Regions from separate parts of the Cellulophaga sp. RHA19 genome, predicted to be linked through region 1. Evidence: riboswitches for the same ligand, from Rfam matches in the RefSeq annotation. Region 1 holds a riboswitch; the other holds the start of a gene.

Evidence for each region. Region 1 has a riboswitch for S-adenosylmethionine ahead of AX016_RS00805 (homocysteine S-methyltransferase family protein). Riboswitches for the same ligand answer to the same signal wherever they lie in the genome.
Region 2: it holds a riboswitch for S-adenosylmethionine, as region 1 does, so the genes downstream of both, AX016_RS13065 (Na+/H+ antiporter NhaC family protein) here and AX016_RS00805 (homocysteine S-methyltransferase family protein) in region 1, are expected to answer to the same signal.

Annotation. Positions count from the first base shown of each region.
Region 1 is NZ_PHUL01000001.1:175,243-185,810, reverse strand. Features, by position in the region: gene AX016_RS00830 (sulfate adenylyltransferase subunit 1) at 1-121, shown strand, start outside; gene AX016_RS00825 (HEPN domain-containing protein) at 229-2,319, shown strand; gene cobA (uroporphyrinogen-III C-methyltransferase) at 2,324-3,106, shown strand; gene AX016_RS00815 (precorrin-2 dehydrogenase/sirohydrochlorin ferrochelatase family protein) at 3,170-3,757, shown strand; gene AX016_RS00810 (NAD(P)/FAD-dependent oxidoreductase) at 3,807-4,868, shown strand; SAM riboswitch class I at 4,996-5,113, shown strand; gene AX016_RS00805 (homocysteine S-methyltransferase family protein) at 5,314-6,321, shown strand; gene metH (methionine synthase) at 6,321-9,011, shown strand; gene metF (methylenetetrahydrofolate reductase [NAD(P)H]) at 9,125-10,078, shown strand; gene AX016_RS00790 (acyloxyacyl hydrolase) at 10,141-10,568, shown strand, end outside.
Region 2 is NZ_PHUL01000001.1:2,946,633-2,957,200, forward strand. Features, by position in the region: gene AX016_RS13025 (hypothetical protein) at 1-298, opposite strand, end outside; gene AX016_RS13030 (phosphatase PAP2 family protein) at 437-1,006, opposite strand; gene AX016_RS13035 (DUF1853 family protein) at 1,088-1,900, shown strand; gene AX016_RS13040 (LytR/AlgR family response regulator transcription factor) at 1,910-2,617, opposite strand; gene AX016_RS13045 (sensor histidine kinase) at 2,619-3,596, opposite strand; gene AX016_RS13050 (serine hydrolase domain-containing protein) at 3,810-5,132, shown strand; gene AX016_RS13055 (ABC transporter ATP-binding protein) at 5,137-6,000, shown strand; gene AX016_RS13060 (hypothetical protein) at 6,005-7,552, shown strand; SAM-I-IV-variant riboswitch at 7,599-7,697, shown strand; gene AX016_RS13065 (Na+/H+ antiporter NhaC family protein) at 7,745-9,061, shown strand; gene AX016_RS13070 (DMT family transporter) at 9,107-10,009, shown strand; gene AX016_RS13075 (SCO family protein) at 10,025-10,568, opposite strand, start outside.

The DNA of each region.
Region 1 (10,568 bases):
GAGTATAAAACTTAGTAAGCCTATTTATTTTGATAGTTATAACGATAATAAATCTAACGGAGCTTTTATTTTAATTGATGCGCAAACCAATACAACGGCTGGTGCAGGATTTATAAATTAAGCCAAAAGATATAGTAAAGAGTGTTTATTTTAAGCACTTTTTTGTCTAAAATCCTATTATATCTATAGGATAATAGTAATTATAAAAAAAGCCATAATCACAAGCAAATGCAAAGTTTTAGAACAGAAATAGAAAACCCAGTAGTAGCTAAAGATATTATAGATTTAGAAGCTAAAATTAGACAGTTTAATGACGGTAAGTTAGACGAAGAAAAGTTTAGAAGTTTGCGTTTGGCTCGTGGTATTTATGGTCAGCGTCAACCAGGCGTACAAATGATTCGTATAAAGTTACCTTACGGTAAAGTAACGTCTACGCAACTAAAACGTATTTGTGATGTATCTGAAGAATATTCTACAGGGCGTTTGCACATTACTACACGTCAAGATATTCAAATACATTATGTAGATATAGAGCGTACACCAGAACTGTGGGCGCAATTAGCAAAGGATGATATTACAATTAGAGAAGCTTGTGGTAATGCAGTACGTAATATAACTGCTAGTGAAACTGCAGGTATAGATGTAGATGAACCTTTTGATGTATCTCCCTATGCACACGCAATGTTTCAATACTTTTTAAGAAACCCTATTAGTCAAGAAATGGGAAGAAAATTTAAAGTTTCTTTCTCTTCTAGTGATGCAGATACAGGACTTTCTTATATGCATGATCTTGGTTTTATTGCTAAAATTGAAAACGGAGTTAGAGGTTTTAAAGTGCTTTTAGCAGGTGGTTTAGGTTCGCAGCCACGCCACGCAGAAGAGTTATATACTTTTTTAGAGGCCGATAAAATTATTCCGTTAATGGATGGTGTTATTCGTGTTTTTGATAGATACGGAGAACGTAAAAGTAGAGCAAAAGCCAGAATGAAGTTTTTGCTTAAAGATATTGGTCTAGACGGATTTAGAGCATTGTTAGAAGAAGAGCAAAATGCAATTCCGCAAAATTCTTTTCCTGTAGATGTAGATGCATATCCTAAGGTAAAAGTTGCAGATGCTAAAGCTCCAGAGGTAGCTATTAATAATAGAACTGCTTTTGAGCAATGGAAAAGCACAAACCTTGTGCCTCAAAAACAACAAGGCTATGTAGCTATTGGTATAAAAGTAAAATTAGGAGATTTTTATATTGAAGAGGCACGACAATTAGCAGATTTAGTAGATGCGTATGCAGCCGGAGAATTTCGTTTGTCATTGCGTCAAAACATACTAATACCGTATGTAAAAGAGGAGTTAGTTCCTTTCTTTTATACAGAGTTAGAAAAACTTGGCTTTGTAGAGGCAGGTTATAACAAAGCATCAGATATTACTGCTTGTCCTGGTACAGATACGTGTAATTTAGGTATTGCAAGTAGTACTGGTATTGCAGCAGAATTAGAGCGTGTTATTACAGCAGAATACCCACAGTACATAAACAATAAAGATGTTGTTATAAAAATTAGTGGATGTATGAATGCCTGTGGTCAGCACAATATGGCAAACATAGGTTTTCAAGGAATGTCTGTGCGTACAAAAGATAAACTAGTAGCGCCTGCTTTGCAAGTATTGTTAGGTGGTGGTAATTTAGGAGATGGTAATGGTGTTTTTGCAGATAAAGTTGTAAAAGTACCAAGTAAAAGAGGTCCAGAAGCATTGCGTTTAATTTTAAACGATTTTGATGCCAATGCAAACGGACAATCATTTACTGAGTATTACAAAGAAAAAGGAGAGCATTATTTTTATGATTTTCTAAAACACCTTACAGCTATAGATAATTTAACTCAAGAAGATTTTATAGACTGGGGAAATACAGAACGTTATGAAAAAGCTATTGGTGTAGGTGAGTGTGCAGGTGTGGTTATAGACTTAATAGCAACCTTGTTGTTTGAAAGTGAAGAAAAAATTGAAAACGCTGCAACGGCATTAGAAGATAAAAAATGGTCTGCTAGTATTTTTCATTCATATTCTGCAATGGTAAACTCCGCTAAAGCATTGCTTACAGCACAAAACACAAAAACAAACACACATATTAGTATTATTAAAGATTTTGATACCCATTTTGTGTCAAACGGATTAATAGAGTTACAAACTTCTTTTGAGGATTTGGCTTTGCAAATAAAAAGCAACAAGCCAACACAAGAGTTTGCAGAAGCATACCTTAAAGATTCTAAAGTATTTTTAGAGGTAGTGCAAAAGTTTAGAGAAAAAGAATTAGCAGAAGCTTAAAATTATGGCAAACAAACAAAATACAAACGGACTACTTACAGTAGTTGGTGCAGGTCCTGGAGATGCAGAGCTTATTACGCTAAAAGCCATAAAAGCATTGCAAAATGCAGATGTTGTTTTGTTTGATGCTTTGGTGAATAAAGAGTTGCTAGAGTATGCAGTAAATGCAGAGCAAATTTTTGTAGGTAAAAGAAAAGGGTGTTATGCGTACCAACAAGATCAAATTAACGAGCTTATTGTAAGTAGAGCAAAAAGTCACGGTAATGTAGTACGTTTAAAAGGTGGCGACCCATTTATTTTTGGTCGTGGCTCAGAAGAAATGGAATATGCCGCTAGTCTCGGTGTAGCTGTTGCTATGGTTCCAGGAATATCATCTTCAATAGCCGTACCAGCTTTTCAAAATATACCAGTAACAAAAAGGGGAGCTTCAGAGAGTTTTTGGGTTATAACTGGTACAACAAAAAACCATAAATTATCTACAGATGTACATTTGGCAGCAAAGTCTAGCGCAACAGTAGTAATTCTAATGGGTATGGGTAAATTATCAGAAATTGTACAACTGTTTCAACAACAAGGTAAAGCAGAAACACCCGTAGCTATTATACAAAACGGAACAACTGTTAACGAAAAAGTTGGCGTTGGTACCATATCAACCATAGAAAAAGTAGTGCAAGAAAATGAGTTGTCTAATCCTGCAATTATTGTAATTGGTGATGTTGTTAGGCATAGAGCGCAATTGCATAAAGTACAACAAGAAGTAAAAGCAAAAGAAGCAGCAGTAAATTAAGTGATACAGTTATTTGGTTATTTTTGATGAGGTAAACAAAACCGTAACACTAAAAATAAAGTAATGGAACGTAACAATTTATATCCAGTTTTTTTAAAAACGTCTCAACTACACGTGCTAATAGTAGGTGGCGGTAATGTGGCAGAAGAAAAACTACGCTTTTTAACCAAGTCTAGTCCAGATGCTGTGGTAACAATGGTGTCTCCTTGGTATGCAGAAAAAACGTTACAACTGGCAAATAAATTTAATGTTACAACTATTACAGACGTGTACAATGTTAGTTATTTAGACGGCAAACATATGGTAGTAGCAACTACAGATAATGTAGATGTTAATGTGCAAGTGTATAAAGATTGTAGAGCACAATTTAAATTGGTAAACGTAGCAGATAATCCTCCGTATTGCGATTTTTATATGGGCGGAATTGTAACCAAAGGCAATGTAAAAATTGGTATTTCTACCAATGGTAAGTCGCCAACAACAGCAAAACGTTTGCGTCAGTTTTTTGAAGACGTAATACCAGAAGATATTAGTAAAATGGTTCAGAATTTAAACGATTACAGGAAAACCATAAAAGGAGATTTTGAAGAAAAAGTAGATAAAATGAATCAGATTACAAGTTCCTTAGTAGATAAAAAAGAAAATAATTAAAACATTAGAATGAGGATAAATACTCATTAGTAAGTACTAAATTAAAATTATGATTAAGACAGATATATTAATTATTGGCGCAGGACCAACAGGATTGTTTACCGTTTTTGAGGCAGGTTTGTTAAAACTTAAATGCCATTTAATAGATGCATTGCCGCAACCAGGCGGACAGTGTGCAGAGATATATCCTAAAAAACCAATCTATGATATTCCTGCTTTTCCAGAAATTTTAGCAGGTGATTTGGTTACCAATCTAATGGAGCAAATAAAATCTTTTGAGCCTGGTTTTACATTAGCAGAAAGAGCAGATACTTTAGATAAGTTAGACGATGGTACTTTTGTAGTAACCACAAATAAAGGAACAAAGCATAATGCACCGGTAGTTGTAATTGCAGGTGGTTTAGGATCTTTTGAGCCTAGAAAACCGCAAATAGAGAACATTCTTAATTTTGAAGATAAAGGTGTTGCTTATATGATTAAAGATCCAGAAGTATACAGAGACAAAAAAGTTGTTATTGCTGGTGGTGGAGATTCTGCATTAGACTGGGCAATTTTCTTAGCAGACATAGCAGCAGAAGTATCTTTAGTACACCGTAGAAATGAGTTTAGAGGCGCTTTAGATTCTGTAGAAAAAGCATCAGAACTTGCAAAAGCAGGTAAAATAAAATTATTTACAGAGGCACAAGTAACCAAGCTATACGGAGACGATAATTTAGAGGCCGTAGTTGTAAAATATAACGACGAGGAAAAAGGAGAAAGCTACGTAGAAGTAGACAATTTTATTCCTTTATTTGGACTATCACCTAAATTAGGTCCAATAGGAAATTGGGGATTAGAAATAGAGAAAAATGCCATAAAAGTAGACAACTCTTACGACTACCAAACCAACATTCCTGGTGTATACGCAATTGGCGATGTTAACACCTATAAAGGAAAATTAAAACTAATTTTATCTGGTTTTCATGAAGCAGCCGTAATGTGTCAAAGTGCATACCAACGCATAAATCCAGGTAAACGTTATGTAATGAAATACACAACTGTAGGTGGTGTAGAAGGTTTTGATGGTTCTAAAAAAGAAGCCAAAAAAGAAGTTGTACAAAGCATTTCGTAAAAATATTACAATTTTAAGCCTATATGTGTAAAAAACACGTGTAGGCTTAAAAATTACCAGCAATATTTGGTTATAAAAAAGTTGTGCTGTTAATTTGTAGCTCAATTAGTTCATTAATAGACTGAAAACGTTATCAAGAAAGGTGGAGGGATTAGACCCTATGAAACCTTAGCAACCCTTTATTCTTATTTAAAGAAGGTGCTACATTCTACTACGTTGTTATAAAACAACACGGCAGATAACTCACAAATTAGAAAGACATTCACAGTCTTATCTCATTTACCTTACTTGATATTTTATTTATAGCGTTCCATTTGTTTGCAAGCACAAATGGCCAGGCTTTTTGCTGTATTTTTTGGTTTTAGCAAGCAGGTTTTACAAACCGTTGCCACCAAAAAGATGCCGCATCAATCCCTAACGCACAAAAAAGAGATTAAACGGTACAATGAAAAGTATACAAGACATATTAAAAGAAAGAGTTTTAGTGCTAGACGGTGCAATGGGTACAATGTTACAGCGCTACAAATTCACAGAAGAAGATTTTAGAGGCGAGCGCTTTGCAGACTGGGAACACCCATTACAAGGTAATAACGATTTACTCTCCTTAACTCAACCAGAAGCTATAGCAGAAGTACACCGCAAATATTTTGCCGCTGGTGCAGATATTGTAGAAACCAACACTTTTTCTGGTACAACCATAGCAATGGCAGACTATTTTATGGAAGATTTAGTGTACGAGCTAAATTATGAGTCGGCACGTATTGCAAAGCAAGTAGCAGATGAGTTTACTGCAAAAGAACCACACAAACCAAGGTTTGTAGCGGGTAGTATAGGGCCTACAAATAAAACAGCAAGTATGTCTCCAGATGTTAACGACCCAGGTTTTAGAGGCGTTACTTTTGATGAGCTTAGAATAGCCTACAAACTACAAGTAGAAGCTTTACTAGATGGTGGCTCAGATATTTTGTTGGTAGAAACCATTTTTGATACTCTTAATGCAAAGGCTGCATTATTTGCTATAGAAGAAGTAAAAGAAGAACGCAATATAGATGTTCCTATAATGGTAAGTGGTACAATTACAGATGCTTCTGGCAGAACATTATCTGGACAAACAGCAGAAGCCTTTTTAATATCAATAAGTCATATTTCTATTTTAACTGTTGGTTTTAATTGTGCTTTAGGGGCAAACCAATTGGTGCCTCATTTAGAGGTTTTGGCAGCTAAAACAAGTTTTGGAGTATCAGCACATCCAAACGCAGGTTTGCCAAATGCCTTTGGAGAGTATGATGAGACTGCAGAGGAAATGGCTGCACAAATAAAAGAATATTTAGACAAGAGTTTGGTAAACATTGTTGGTGGTTGCTGCGGTACAACACCAGAACATATTACAGCAATTGCCAATTTAGCAAAAGATTACAAACCCAGAAGTATTTCTGCAGAAACGGCATCGTAATGAAAAATGAAAAACCTAAATACTTAAAACTATCCGGACTAGAACCTTTAATTGTTACGGAAAACACCAATTTTATAAATGTTGGTGAGCGTACCAATGTTGCTGGTTCTAAAAAGTTCTTAAGGTTAATAAAAGAAGAAAAGTTTGATGAAGCTTTGGCTATTGCTCGTCACCAAGTAGATGGTGGTGCTCAAATAATAGACATTAATATGGATGACGGACTTATAGATGGCAAAGAGGCTATGGTTAAGTTCCTAAATCTAATTATTGCAGAACCAGATATCTCTAGAGTTCCTATAATGATAGACAGTTCTAAATGGGAAATTATAGAAGCTGGTTTGCAAGTTGTACAAGGTAAGTGTGTGGTAAATTCTATTAGTCTAAAAGAAGGCGAAGCAGAATTTATACACCACGCAAAACTTATTAAACGTTATGGTGCAGCCGTAATTGTAATGGCCTTTGATGAGGTTGGTCAGGCAGATAATTACGAGCGTAGAATAGAAATAGCTAAACGATCTTATGACGTTCTAGTTAATAAAGTAAACTTTGCTCCAGAGGATATTATTTTTGACCTTAATATTTTTCCTGTTGCCACCGGTATGGATGAGCACAGACGCAACGCCATAGACTTTATAGAAGCTACGGCTTGGGTAAAAGAGAATTTGCCGCACTGTAGTGTAAGTGGTGGCGTTAGTAATGTGTCATTTTCTTTTAGAGGTAACAATCCTGTACGTGAGGCTATGCACTCGGTGTTTTTATACCACGCTATACAGGCAGGTATGAATATGGGAATTGTTAACCCTACTATGTTAGAGGTTTATGATGATATTCCTAAGGATTTATTAGAGCGTGTAGAGGATGTAATGTTAGACCGTAGAGATGATGCTACAGAGCGTTTGCTAGATTTTGCAGATACAGTAGTTGGCAAGGCAAAGGAAAGCACGGTAGATTTATCTTGGAGAGAAGAACCTATACAAAACCGTATAACCAGAGCTTTGGTAAAGGGTATAGACCAGTATATTGTAGAAGATGTAGAAGCAGCTAGGCAAAGTGTAGACAAACCTATTGAGGTTATAGAGGGTCATTTAATGACAGGGATGAACGTTGTTGGTGACTTGTTTGGTAGCGGAAAAATGTTTTTACCACAGGTTGTAAAGTCGGCACGAGTAATGAAAAAAGCGGTTGCTTACTTATTGCCTTACATAGAAGAGGAAAAGCTTAAAAATCCGCAAGAAGGAGGGTCTTCTTCAGCTGGAAAAATTTTAATGGCTACTGTAAAAGGAGATGTACATGATATAGGTAAAAATATTGTGGGTGTTGTTTTGGCTTGTAACAATTATGAGATTGTAGATTTAGGGGTAATGGTGCCGCCAGAAAAAATTATACAAGCAGCAAAAGAACATAATGTAGATGTTATTGGTTTAAGCGGGTTAATAACACCGTCTTTAGATGAAATGGTCTTTTTAGCAAAAGAAATGGAGCGCCAAAATTTTAGTGTACCATTGCTTATTGGAGGTGCAACTACAAGCAAAGCACATACTGCCGTAAAAATAGATCCGCAATATAAAAATGCTGTGGTATATGTTAATGATGCCTCTAGAGCAGTAACAGTTGTTGGTGATTTGTTGCAAAAAGAAACAGGAGAAAAATACAAAGAGACTATAAAACTAGATTACGAAGAGTTTAGAAAACAGTTTTTAAAGCGTACCAAACATAAAGAGTATTTGCCTATAGATGCAGCACGTAAAAACAAGTACAAAATAGATTGGAAAACATCAGAAATTATAAAGCCAAATACACTTGGAATACAAGTTATAGAGGAATATGATTTAAGTAAGTTGGTAGAGTTTATAGATTGGACTCCGTTTTTTAGAAGCTGGGAGTTGCACGGTAAATTTCCAGATATTTTAACCGATGAAATTGTAGGTACCCAAGCCACAGATTTATTTGCTGAAGCGCAAGAAATGCTCACAAAACTTATTGATGAAAAATTGCTTACTGCAAAAGCTATTTTTGGTTTGTTTAAGGCCAATACAATTAATGATGATGATATTGAATTAGACACACCAAACGGTAAACATACGTTTAGGACCTTACGTCAGCAATTAAAAAAGTATGCTGGTAAGCCAAACTTTGCATTGTCTGATTTTATTGCGCCAAAAGATGCTGGTGTAGATGATTATATGGGGTGTTTTTGTGTTAGTACAGGTTTTGGAGCAGAGGAAATTGCAGAGCAGTACCGTAAAGATTTAGACGATTACAATTCTATCATGGTAAAAGCTTTAGCAGATAGGCTAGCAGAGGCTTTTGCAGAATGCCTGCATAAAGACATTAGAACTACTCATTGGGGATATGCTAGTAATGAAACTTTAGATAACGAAGCTCTAATAAAAGAAGAGTATAAAGGTATTAGACCTGCACCAGGGTACCCTGCTTGTCCAGATCATTTAGAAAAACCTACTATTTGGGATATTTTAAAAGTAAAAGAAACTATTGGTGTAGAACTTACAGATAGTTTGGCAATGTGGCCAGCAGCATCGGTTTCTGGGTATTATTTTGCTAATCCAGATGCACGTTATTTTGGAGTAGGAAAAATAAAAGAAGATCAAGTTGAAGATTTTGCAACTAGAAAAAATATAGAGTTAGAGACGGCTTTAAAATGGCTTGCTCCAAATATTGCAGATGATTAAAGTTTTGTTGATGCGTTAGGGATTAAGGTATTGTTGAAGCTCTTTTATGGTTTTTTTGCCATAAAAAGCGACTACCGAAAGCCCGACCGTAGGAACGCCAAAAAAATATAAAAATGAAAGTAACCGACCATATTAAAAACGCAAACGGAAAAACATTGTTTTCTTTTGAGATTATACCGCCTGTAAAGGGTAGAAATATTCAGGAATTGTACGGAAATATAGATCCTTTAATGGAGTTTAAACCACCCTTTATAGATGTTACTACGTCTAGAGAAGAGTATATTTATATAGACCGTGATGGTTTGTTAGATAAAAAACTTACACGTATGCGTCCGGGGACGGTAGGTATTTGCGCGTCTATAAAACATAAATATGATGTAGATACCGTGCCACATGTTTTATGTGGTGGTTTTACTAGAGAAGAAACCGAGTATTTGTTAGTAGATTGCCATTATTTGGGTATTGATAATGTTATGGCATTACGAGGAGATGCTATGCGAGAAGAGCAGTATTTTGAACCTACAAAAGGAGGGCATAAATATGCGGTTAGTTTGGTAGATCAAATACAGAAACTTAATTGCGGATCTTACTTACATGAGGTTATAGAGACCGATAATTGTGCTGATTTTTGTATTGGGGTTGCAGGTTACCCAGAAAAGCATATGGAAGCACCATCTTTATTAACAGACTTAAAACGCTTAAAACAAAAAGTAGATGCAGGTGCAGATTACGTAGTTACACAAATGTTTTTTGATAATAATAAGTATTTTGAGTTTGTAAAAGCAGCTAAAGATTTTGGAATTAATGTGCCAATTATACCAGGTATAAAACCAATTGCTGTTAAAAAACATTTACAATTACTACCACAAGTTTTTAAAATTGATGTGCCACAAGATTTAGTAGATGCTGTTGAAGACTGTAAGGATAATAAAGCAGTACGCCAAGTTGGTATAGATTGGGCAGTGCAACAATCTAAGGAGTTAAAAGCAGCAGGTGTACCTGTATTGCACTACTACTCTATGGGTAAGTCTGATAATATTAAGGCAATATCAAAGGAACTTTTTTAAATTTTGTAAGTATTAGCTTATAAAGATTTGCTGTGGATGTAAAATTGCTATTTTTGCACGCAATGAATATAAGAATCCTTTTTGTTGCTTTGTTTTCTGTGGGATGTTTTGCCCAGCAGAAAAGTAAAATAGTAATAGATGCTAGTCAGTTTTACGGCTCTATTGCATTACATAATAATAGTATTGCACACTTAATATCTGCGCATCCGGCTGGTTTAATTTTAAGTTACAATAAAAAAACTTTTGGAGATGAGGCTTGGGAACAATTGTATAATTATCCAGATTTAGGGTACTCGTTTATTTACCAAGATATGAATAATAGCACCTTGGGTAAAAACTATGGTGCGTATGCACATTATAACTTCTATTTTTTTAAAAGAAATGTACAGCTTAGAGTGGGGCAAGGTATTGCCTATACTACAAACCCTTATGATAAAGTAACTAACTTTAGAAACAATGCATATGGGTCTGATATTTTAAGTAGTACTTA
Region 2 (10,568 bases), 2.8 Mb from region 1:
CCTCTTCATCTTCTAAAATAGCTTCTACATTGCTCGTTTTTGTAGCGTAACGTCTGCTATACAATTTGCCATCTTTTAAATATTTAATAGTTATGCTTCCTAAATCTGAGTTTAAATCTTCTTTAGAGTATAACTCAAATCTGTAAACTTCTAAATCTGCTCCAAAACTAGTTATTGCTAATTGTTTGGCTGCTTGTAAGCCTTCTAGTGTAGAAATCCTAATTGTATCTTTATCGCTACCACAAGAGGTTATTGCCAACATCATAAGGATAAACGTAATTTTTAAAGTATTTTTCATTTTTTTGTTTGATTGTTTCACACTTCAAAACTAGCCAAACAGTAGTAAAATCTTACATTAGAATGTAAAAATGAAGCTATCTAATATATATTTAAGTGTAGTTGATATATTTCCGTACTAAAAGTAAAAAAACAATATCTAAGAGATAAGTAGTAAAGTAGCTCCAAACAATGAACCTATAATTAAGCCTGTAACAACTTCTTTAGGTGTATGCCTTTTTAGCACTAATCTAGACCATAAAACAAGTAAGGTAAAAACAATTAATGTAGAGCCTAACATTAAGTTTACATGAATAATAGCAAGTGCCAAATAAATATTAATGGACACGTGCATAGAAATTTTGATGAAAAAATTAATTCCAAAAGAAACTATTAACATTAAAGTAGCTAAAGAAAAGCTTGTACATATATAGCTTGGCTGGTTTGTATACAATAAAAAAGCCAATACAATTAACATTAATGGTATGGCAAATATATATAAGGATTTACGCTCTTTTTTATTAGAGACATCTAAATCTGTATACTTACCTCTTCTTTTACCTATATAAACCCAAGCTATTAAGACCAAAAAAAAGATCCCATAAATAAGAGTTAGCGTATGGGAAAAAGTGTTTTTAGTATCGTTTAGATTAAAAATTAGAATTAAAAAAGGAAATAACAATAAAGGATGTCCTAATATTGATAAAAATTGAGCTATTTTAATTTTCATTTAAACCATTTATTATCACAAATATAGTTTTATTTGTACAAATAGTTAATTAATTACTGTAAGTGTTTTTTTTTACTTTAGATGATAACAAACCATAAAAATATAGAACTGCAATATACTGGTTATATAAACACTCCTTTATTATGGGTAGATAAACTTGTTTATGGACTACAACAGTTTAAAATTAATAATATAAAAACAGCAGTCTTTAGCGAGCAATTACCCTCCAATTTAAGATTAGGCAAACGTGTAGAACGCTATGTTAGTGCAGAACTAAATGAATTAAAAAGCATTAATGTTTTAGCAGAAAACATACAAATACAAAACAATAAGCTTACCATTGGAGAATTAGATTGTATTTTAACTAAGGATGATGTACCACATCACGTAGAAATAATATTTAAATTTTATTTGTTTGATGCCTCTGTTGGAAACACAGAAATAGAACACTGGATTGGGCCAAACAGAAACGATACATTACTTAAAAAGCTAACCAAGTTAAAAGAAAAACAACTACCACTACTCTACAACACACATACAAAACCATTATTAAAAAGTTTAAATGTAGATGCAAATGCAATACAGCAATTTGTTTTTTTTAAAGCTCAGCTATTTATACCCTTTAATACTAACGTAGAATTTAAGGACTTAAATAAAAATTGCATTAAAGGATTTTATGTTAAGCATACAGCTTTATTACAGTTTAAAGATTGTAAATTTTATATTCCGTCTAAAACTAATTGGCTACAAGATGTACAAACCCAAGTAAACTGGCTTAAATATGATGAGTTTATTTTTGAAATAAATACCTTAATAACAGCTAAAAAGTCCCCTTTATGTTGGATTAAGTTCCCAAACGGAGAGTTACAAAAGTTTTTTGTGGTTTGGTGGTAGTTATAAAAATTAGCCAGATACTTTATCTAAAATACTTTTTCTATACAACTTTCCTAAGGGTAGTTTACTATTGTTTTCTAGTATAACCTGGTTACCGTCTATTAGTTTTAGTTTATTAAAATTGATAATAAATGATTTATGTACACGGATAAATGAGTCAGGTAGTTTTTCTAAAAAGCTTGACAGTGTTTGTGGTGTTAAAATCATCTTATCAGCAAATATTTTTATATAATTACCATAAGCTTCAATATATAAAATATCATCAAAATTAACTTTAATAATTTTCTTATCACTCTTTACAAAAACAGAAGTTTGTACTTTATTTAAATTTACTGCTAAGTTGCTAGTTTCAGTCTTTGGTTGTTTATGTTGTACTTTTAATACGGCTTGTAAAAAACGTTCTAAAGAAAATGGCTTTAGCAAGTAATCCGTAACAGCAAGCTCAAAACCCTCTATAGCATACTCAGGATAAGCAGTTGTAATAATAACACTAGGTTTTTGTTGTATTGTTTTTAATAAACTTAAACCTGAAAATTTAGGCATATTAATATCTAAAAATAATAAATCTACTTGCTTTTCATGTAAAACCTCCAAAGCCTCAAGAGCATTTTTACACGATGCTATAACTACTAAATTTGGTATAGTTTCTATATAATTTTCTAAAATTTGACGTGCAATTGGCTCATCATCAACAACAATACATTGTAATTCTTTCATATTAAAAATGCAACATTAGCACTACACTAAAAGTTTCTTCTTTATTATTTATGGTTAAGTTATGTTTTTCTGGATACATTAAAGCTAGTCTTTTCTTTGCATTTACAAGACCAATTCCATTTTTTTCTTTTTCTAAACTGTTATGATTTAATGAGGTAAAATCTTTAGTATTTTCACATTTAAAAAAAAGTTTATTTGATTCTACTTTTAATGATATAGATACTTTACTTTTTTTAGCATTTAAAACACCTAAATGTTTAAACGCATTTTCTACAAAAACAATAAAAAGCATTGGCGCTATTTTTATAGAAGATGTATTACCCGATTTTTCAAAATTAATAATAGTGGTCTCCTCTAATCTTATTTTTTCTAAAGAAATATAATTATCTAAATATTCAATCTCCTTTTCTAATGGTACTAATTTTTCCTTTGTTTCATATAAACTATAGCGTAACAAATCTGATAGTTTTAACATTAAATCAGGTAATTTATTAGACTTAATTACAGATAAACCATATAAATTATTAAGTGTATTAAATAAAAAATGAGGGTTTAATTGTGCTTTCAGTAGTTTTAATTCGGCTTCCTTTTCTTGTTGTCTTCGTAAAAAACTATCTCTTGCAAATTTTAGAGATGAAGCAAAAACTAAAACCAAAACCATTATTCCAAAGAAATTAATAAACATTCCAATTTTAAAATCTTGATGTGTAGCCTCTTTAATTAATAAGACAGATATAATGGTAAAAAACACTGTGTTTAAAATAAAAAACAAGAAAAAAAGGTGTTTTTTTTCTCTAAAATAAGGCAGAACCAATAAGTTATTTATATAAACAGAAGGTGCTATTAATAGTATAGTAAATATTGCAGAAATTATTACATTCTCTGTATTTATTGAAGTTAACAGAATGATAAAAAAGAAAAACCAAATAAAGAGGTTTTGCACAATTTTATTATCTATCCAAGAATCTAATTTTGACATTTATGTTATTTAATGAACTACTCAAAAATAGTACTTCATCTCTAAATTTCTCTTTTTTAATGACAAAAGTTAACTAACAGTATCTATACTCCTCTTTTTTAATGATAACCGTAGTTTTCTTGTCTTATCATTTTAGAGATACCGTTTGTCACTATTTATTTTTAATGGCAGTTTATTAGATGAATTTTGATGTATAAATTAAAATATATACATATGAAAACTTTACAAAAACTAACATTATTAATGTTTATACTCATCCAACTCATTGGAAATAGCCAAACAAAAGACATTAATATTTTTGCAGAAAAATATAATTCTATATTAAAAAAGCAAAACAAAGGAATTGCAATTTTAGTTAGAAAAAATAATAAAACAGAACATATAAGTCTTGGCAACTTTAACCTAACAGAACATAGCGTTTTTAATATAGGTAGTGCTACCAAAACCTTTACTGCTATTCTTATTTTACAAGAAATGGAGAAAGGAAATATTAAACTTACAGATAGTATTGGCAAATACCTTTCACCTATAAAAAACGTAGACCCTTCTTTAACTATTAAAAGTCTATTAACACACGAGAGTGGATTAGATGAAGTTATAGGAGAAAACATAGAAAAAATTTTCTATGCTAAAAAAGATTCACTGTATAACATAAATTTATTAAATGAGGTAGAAAAAAGTAACCCCAAACTTAAAGGTAAATTTAATTATTGCAATACTAATTATTTTCTTCTTGGAAAAATCATAGAAAAGGTAACAGATCAAAACTATTTTGATTTGCTAAGAGAACGCATTTTTATACCTATTAATATGAAAGAAACCTACCCGTATGTTCACAAAAACATCAACAATTTAGCAACTCCTTTCTATAAAAATAAAGATGTTACATCCTACATAGATTATAGATATTTTGCAAATATTGCATATGCAGCAGGTAGTATTGCTTCTACATTATCTGATATGGAAATATTTTATACCTCTCTCTTTGAAACCGAGAAACTATTACAAAAAGAAACATTAAAACTAATGTTAGAGTCTGGTAATAAAACTTACGGTTACGGCATATTTAAATTCAATTTTAATAATAAAAACTATTACGGTCACGGAGGAAATAATATAGGATACGCTTTTAGAAATGAATACAACCCAACAACTAAAAATTTGTATTTAATATTTTCTAACTCAAAAAGCATTACTTCTAAGAAAGCAATTACTAGCGATTTATTGGCTTATGTAAATGACAATTCAATATCTAACTTTAAAAAAATAGACTTAAAAAAATTTAAAAAATACACAGGAACTTATTTACTTAAAGAAGCTAATTTAACTTTAAATATAATACAAGAAAATAATAAAATGTATCTAGTAGTTGATGCTCAAAAGGTTAAGAGTGAACTAATTCAAAAAAATGACAAAGCTCTTTATGATACTACTGTAGGGGTTATTTTAACTCAAATAGAAGGAGATAGTAATAGTCTAGAGTTTAATCAAAATGGGTTTAAAACTGTAATTAGTAAAATAAACTCTAAAAATTAATACTATGACACTAGAAATACAAAATGTATCTAAAAAATACAATAAAAACCAATATGGTGTGAAAGATTTTTCTATTAGTATAGAAAAAGGAATATTAGGCTTATTAGGTCCTAATGGGGCAGGAAAATCTACTTTATTAAAAATGATAGCTACAGTTAATAAACCAACTAAAGGCTGCATTATATTAAACAAAAACAATATTATTAAAGATGCTAATTATATGCGAAAACAATTGGGTTTTTTACCTCAGGATTTTGGTGTATACCCAAACTTAAATGCATACGAATTTTTAGAGTACATAGCAGCTATGAAAGGAGTTGGCGGAAATAATCTAAAATCTAGAATATCAAAATTACTAGAAGGTTTAAACTTAATTGACGCTGCTAAAAAACCAATAGGAAGCTATTCTGGAGGAATGAAACAAAGAGTTGGTATTGCACAGGCTTTACTTAACAATCCTAAAATTGTAATTTTTGATGAACCTACAGTTGGTTTAGACCCAGAAGAACGTGTACGCTTTAGAAATTTAATATCTGACTTAGCAAACGATTGTATAGTTATTTTATCTTCTCATATTGTTTCTGACATTGATACTATTGCAGATAAGGTTGCAATTATGAAAAAAGGCACTCTACTTTCTTACGGAACTCAAGAAAATATATTACAACACGTAACAAATAAAGTATTTGAGACAACTATTGATAAAGAGAATTTAACAGCTTTTAAAGCTGATAAAATTATAGTTAGTGCATCAAGAAAAAATAACCAATTATTAGTACGCTATATAACAAATACACCTATTGAAAATTCTATAAAAAAAACAGCAAATTTAGAAGATGCTTATCTCTACTTAACCAAAACAAAATAAGGCTATGAATTCATTTTTTAGTATTGTAAAATTAGATTATAAACAACGTACAAGAAGTTATGCTTTTTTAATAACTCTTTGTACTAGTTTAGCAATTGCGTATACTTTTGTGCCAGAGCCTAATGCTAACTATTCTACAATTAGAATAGCTGATTATGTTGGAGTTTATAATTCTGCTTGGTTTGGCTATGTTACCGCTATAATGACAAGTATTTTTTTATCGTTAATAGGTTTTTATCTTGTTAATAGTGCAATAAAAACGGATACAAATACTAAAGTTGGACAAATTATAGCTACTACAAGAATTAAAAATTTTAGTTATTTACTTAGTAAAGTATTAAGTAACTTTTTAGTTCTTTTAACTATAGCTCTTGTAGTTTTTATAATGAGCATCATACTTTTCTTTTTATATAATGATAATTATTCTTTTAACCTTTTACAGTTTATAAAACCATACGCTCTTATTACTACTCCTGCATTGTTTTGCATTGCTGTTATTGCTGTTGTTTTTGAATTAGTATTAAGTAAATATTCTGTTTTACAAAATGTCTTATTCTTTATTATTTATTCTACTCTAATTTTGTTTTCTCCTAAAACAGAAAACAGTTACACATTAGACATTTTAGGAAGCAATGTTGTAATACATCAATTAGAGAAACAAGTTAAAACCATTACAAAATCTACAACAGATACAAATTTAGCAATAGGATATATAGTAGGAAATACAAGTAACTTTAACAAATTTGAATTTAACGGTATAGATTTCCCTACTTCTTTTATTATAAGTCGTTTTCTATTGGTGGTTTTAGGTCTTATTATAATACTTGTTTTGTCCAAATTTTTTCATCGATTTAATATAACTAAGTATTCTACATCTAAGGAACAAGAAAAGAGAATAAATAAGCCTAATACAACACACCAAATTAATTTAAAAGAACTATCTAATGCGCAAATAAATTATAGTATTTATCCATTATTAAAAGCAGAAATACTACTTATACTTCGAAAAGGAAAAAAGTGGTTATGGATTATAAATATATTGGGAATGTTACTTTTACTATTTCTTCCAATAGCTGTTTCTTTCAAATTTATTTTACCTATTTTATGGTTTTTACAAGTACATAGGATTTCAGATTTATCAGTAAAAGAAACAACATATAATGTAGACTATTTTTCTTACTCTGCTTACAAGCCTATTTCTAGAGTGCTGTTTTCTCAACTATTAGCGGGTGTTTGCTTATTCATTTTTTTAGCTTTACCATTAATATTACGTTTGACCATTAACTTAAATTTTTCATCTGTAGTTTCTATATTGTTGGGAAGTATATTTATAGTATTATTAGTAGTTACGCTTGGTATATTATCTAAAGGAAAAAAACTTTTTGAGGTCTTGTTTTTTATGATAACCTACGCAAACATTAACAATATTAATTATGCAGGTTATTTTGGAGCCTTAGGAAGTACTAATTTGTTTAACTGTAAAATGATGTTGTTATTAGTGGGTTTAAGTACATTCTGTATTATAGCAAGAAAAAGAGAACTTAAAAAATAACAGAAAATTATGATTTTATCTCGTTGTTATGCTTTAGTTTTGCGCACTTAATTATCAAGAATCTCAAAAAAGAGATAGCAACCTGCATTAACAAGCAAGGTGCTAAAAAAGGATAAGCCAATACTTTGGAAAAAATGTTAATTCAGCTCCACTTATTTGTCCTTTTCTTTTTGGTTCTGCAAAACTAAAAAAATGACACCCATTAAAAACAACAAGCCTAGGTTTATTGCTTTACTCCCTTTATTTGTATTTGTATTTACATTTTTAGGTGTAGGTATTTATCAAAATGATTTTTATGCTTTACCTGCACCTATAGCAGTTATAGCCGGTATTATTGTAGCTTTTTTAATTTTTAAACAAAGCATAAACTCTAAAATAGAAACACTTTTAGCTGGTTGCGGAGATAGTAAAATACTAACAATGTGTTTAATATATTTGTTAGCTGGTGCTTTTGCTACAATTACAAAAGAGACCGGTAGTGTAGATGCTATTGTGAACCTTGGTTTAGATTTTATAGCCATACAATATATCTACTTTGGAGTATTTATAATTGCTGCATTTTTATCTATATCTACAGGCACATCTGTTGGTGCAATAGTTGCACTAACTCCTATTGTTATTGGCTTTGCAGATAAAGGAGGTGTGTCATTAGCTATACTTTGCGGCGCTCTATTAGGTGGTTCTATGTTTGGAGATAACCTTTCGGTAATATCAGATACTACAATTGCAGCAACACAATCCTTAGGCGTAAAAATGAGTGATAAATTTAAGCAAAACATAAAAATTGCCTTGCCAGCAGCACTCTTTACAATTGCTATTTTAATAGTTAAAGGCGCTGCTTTAGAGTCTAACAATTTAGAAGATGTTACATACAATTATTCATTACTAAAAATAGTTCCTTACATATTAGTAATTGCGCTATCTGTAATTGGCGTAAACGTATTTGTTACACTATTGTTAGGTGTATTAATAGCTGCCGCAATTGGTATTTTTTATGGTGATTTTACGCTTATTGAATCTACCAAAATTGCTTACAATGGATTTACAAGTATGACAGAGATTTTTCTACTATCATTACTATCTGGTGGATTAGCAGCATTAGTAGCTAAAAATGGCGGTATAGATTATATTTTAAATAAGATTAAAACCCTTATAAAGAGTAAAAAATCTGCTCAATTTGGTATTGCAACCTTAGTTAGTACAGTAAATATGGCTATAGCAAACAATACAGTTTCTATTATTATTTCTGGTTCTATTGCAAAAACTATTAATGATGAGTATAAATTAGATAATAAAAATACAGCTTCAATTTTAGATATTTTTGCCTGTATTACACAAGGTTTACTACCTTATGGAGCACAAGTATTAATGATTTTGAGCTTTTCTGATGGAAACCTAACTTACACAGAACTTATTGGTAATACTTGGTATTTACTTTTGTTAATTATCTACACCATTATTTACATTAGCTTGTATCCTTTTAAATTGAAGAAAAGTAGTATAAATTAAGATATAGTTCTATTAAAATTTATCTAAAAAGTTATCTTCGCGGCCATGTGGATGTATTTAGGTCTTTTATCGGCTTTATTTTTAGGATTACATAATTTATGTAAAAAACACGCTGTACAAGGTAATGAAGTGTTTCCTGTACTTTTAGGTACTATAACAGCAGGTTTTTTGCTCTTATTACCTTTTTATTTAGGTTCTAAATTTTATCCTGAATATACTAAAGAAGTAGGTTTTTACATTACAGATATTCCTTGGCAAAAACACGGTTATATTGTTGTAAAATCTATGCTAATGGCTGGCTCTTGGGTTTTAGCATACCAAGCACTAAAGCATTTGCCCATTACTATTGTAACACCCATACGCTCTGCAGGACCTTTTTTTACATTTATAGGTGCTATTTTTATTTACCAAGAAAGACCTAATCACTGGCAATGGATAGGCTTTTTTTTAATTATATTTTCTGTTTTTTTATATTCTAGAATTGGAAAAAAAGAAGGTATCAATTTTAAAAATAACAAATGGATTTTTGCTATAATTGGTGCCACATTTTTAGGTTCGTCTAGCGGATTATATGATAAATTTTTAATACAAAACGTAAATTTAAATCCCCAAACATTACAATTTTGGTTTTGCTGGTATACAATTTTAATTTTATTGGTAATACTTGCTATAACTTGGTTTCCTAAGGCAGAAAAAAGAAATGCTTTTAAATGGAGATGGTCTATACCAGCTGTTGGTATTTTATTGCAAACAGCAGATTATTTTTACTTTAAAGCATTACAAGATCCTGATGCTTTAATTATGTTATTATCTGCAATAAAAAGAAGCCAAATATTAATTGCTGTTGTCTTAGGCGGAATTTTATTTAAAGAGAAAAATAAGCGTAAAAAGCTAATTCCGCTTGCAGGCATACTTTTAGGCGTAGCATTAATACTATACTCTAACTAGCTTATATACTATATTTTAAAAGCTCTCTTTTAAAGTTTTAATATCTTTTATTAATTGCTGTATAGCTGTTTTGTTTAATCCATTATAAATACCTCGTATACGTTGGTTTTTATCAATTAACACAAAATTTTCTGTATGTAAAAAATCGTTTTCAGTTTTTAATTCACCCAAATCTTCTTCAATAAAGTAGGCATTTCTACCTAAATCATAAATATTACTTCTATCTCCTGTAACCAAGTGCCACTTATTAGATACTATACCTCTATTCTCTGCATATTCTTTTAAAATAGCTACAGTGTCAATATCTGGTGTAACGCTATGTGATACTAATAAAACATCGTCATCATCTTTAAAAGTCTCTTGTAAAACACTCATATTTGAAGTCATTTTAGGACAAATACCAGAACAAGTAGTAAAGAAAAAATCTGCTATGTATATTTTATCTCTAAAAGTATTACTTGTTACTATGTTACCGTCCTGATTTAGTAAACTAAAATTAGGTATTGTATGTATTTCTTTAAGTTCTTTACTATCTTCTGCTAGCCATTTTGGAGTAAAA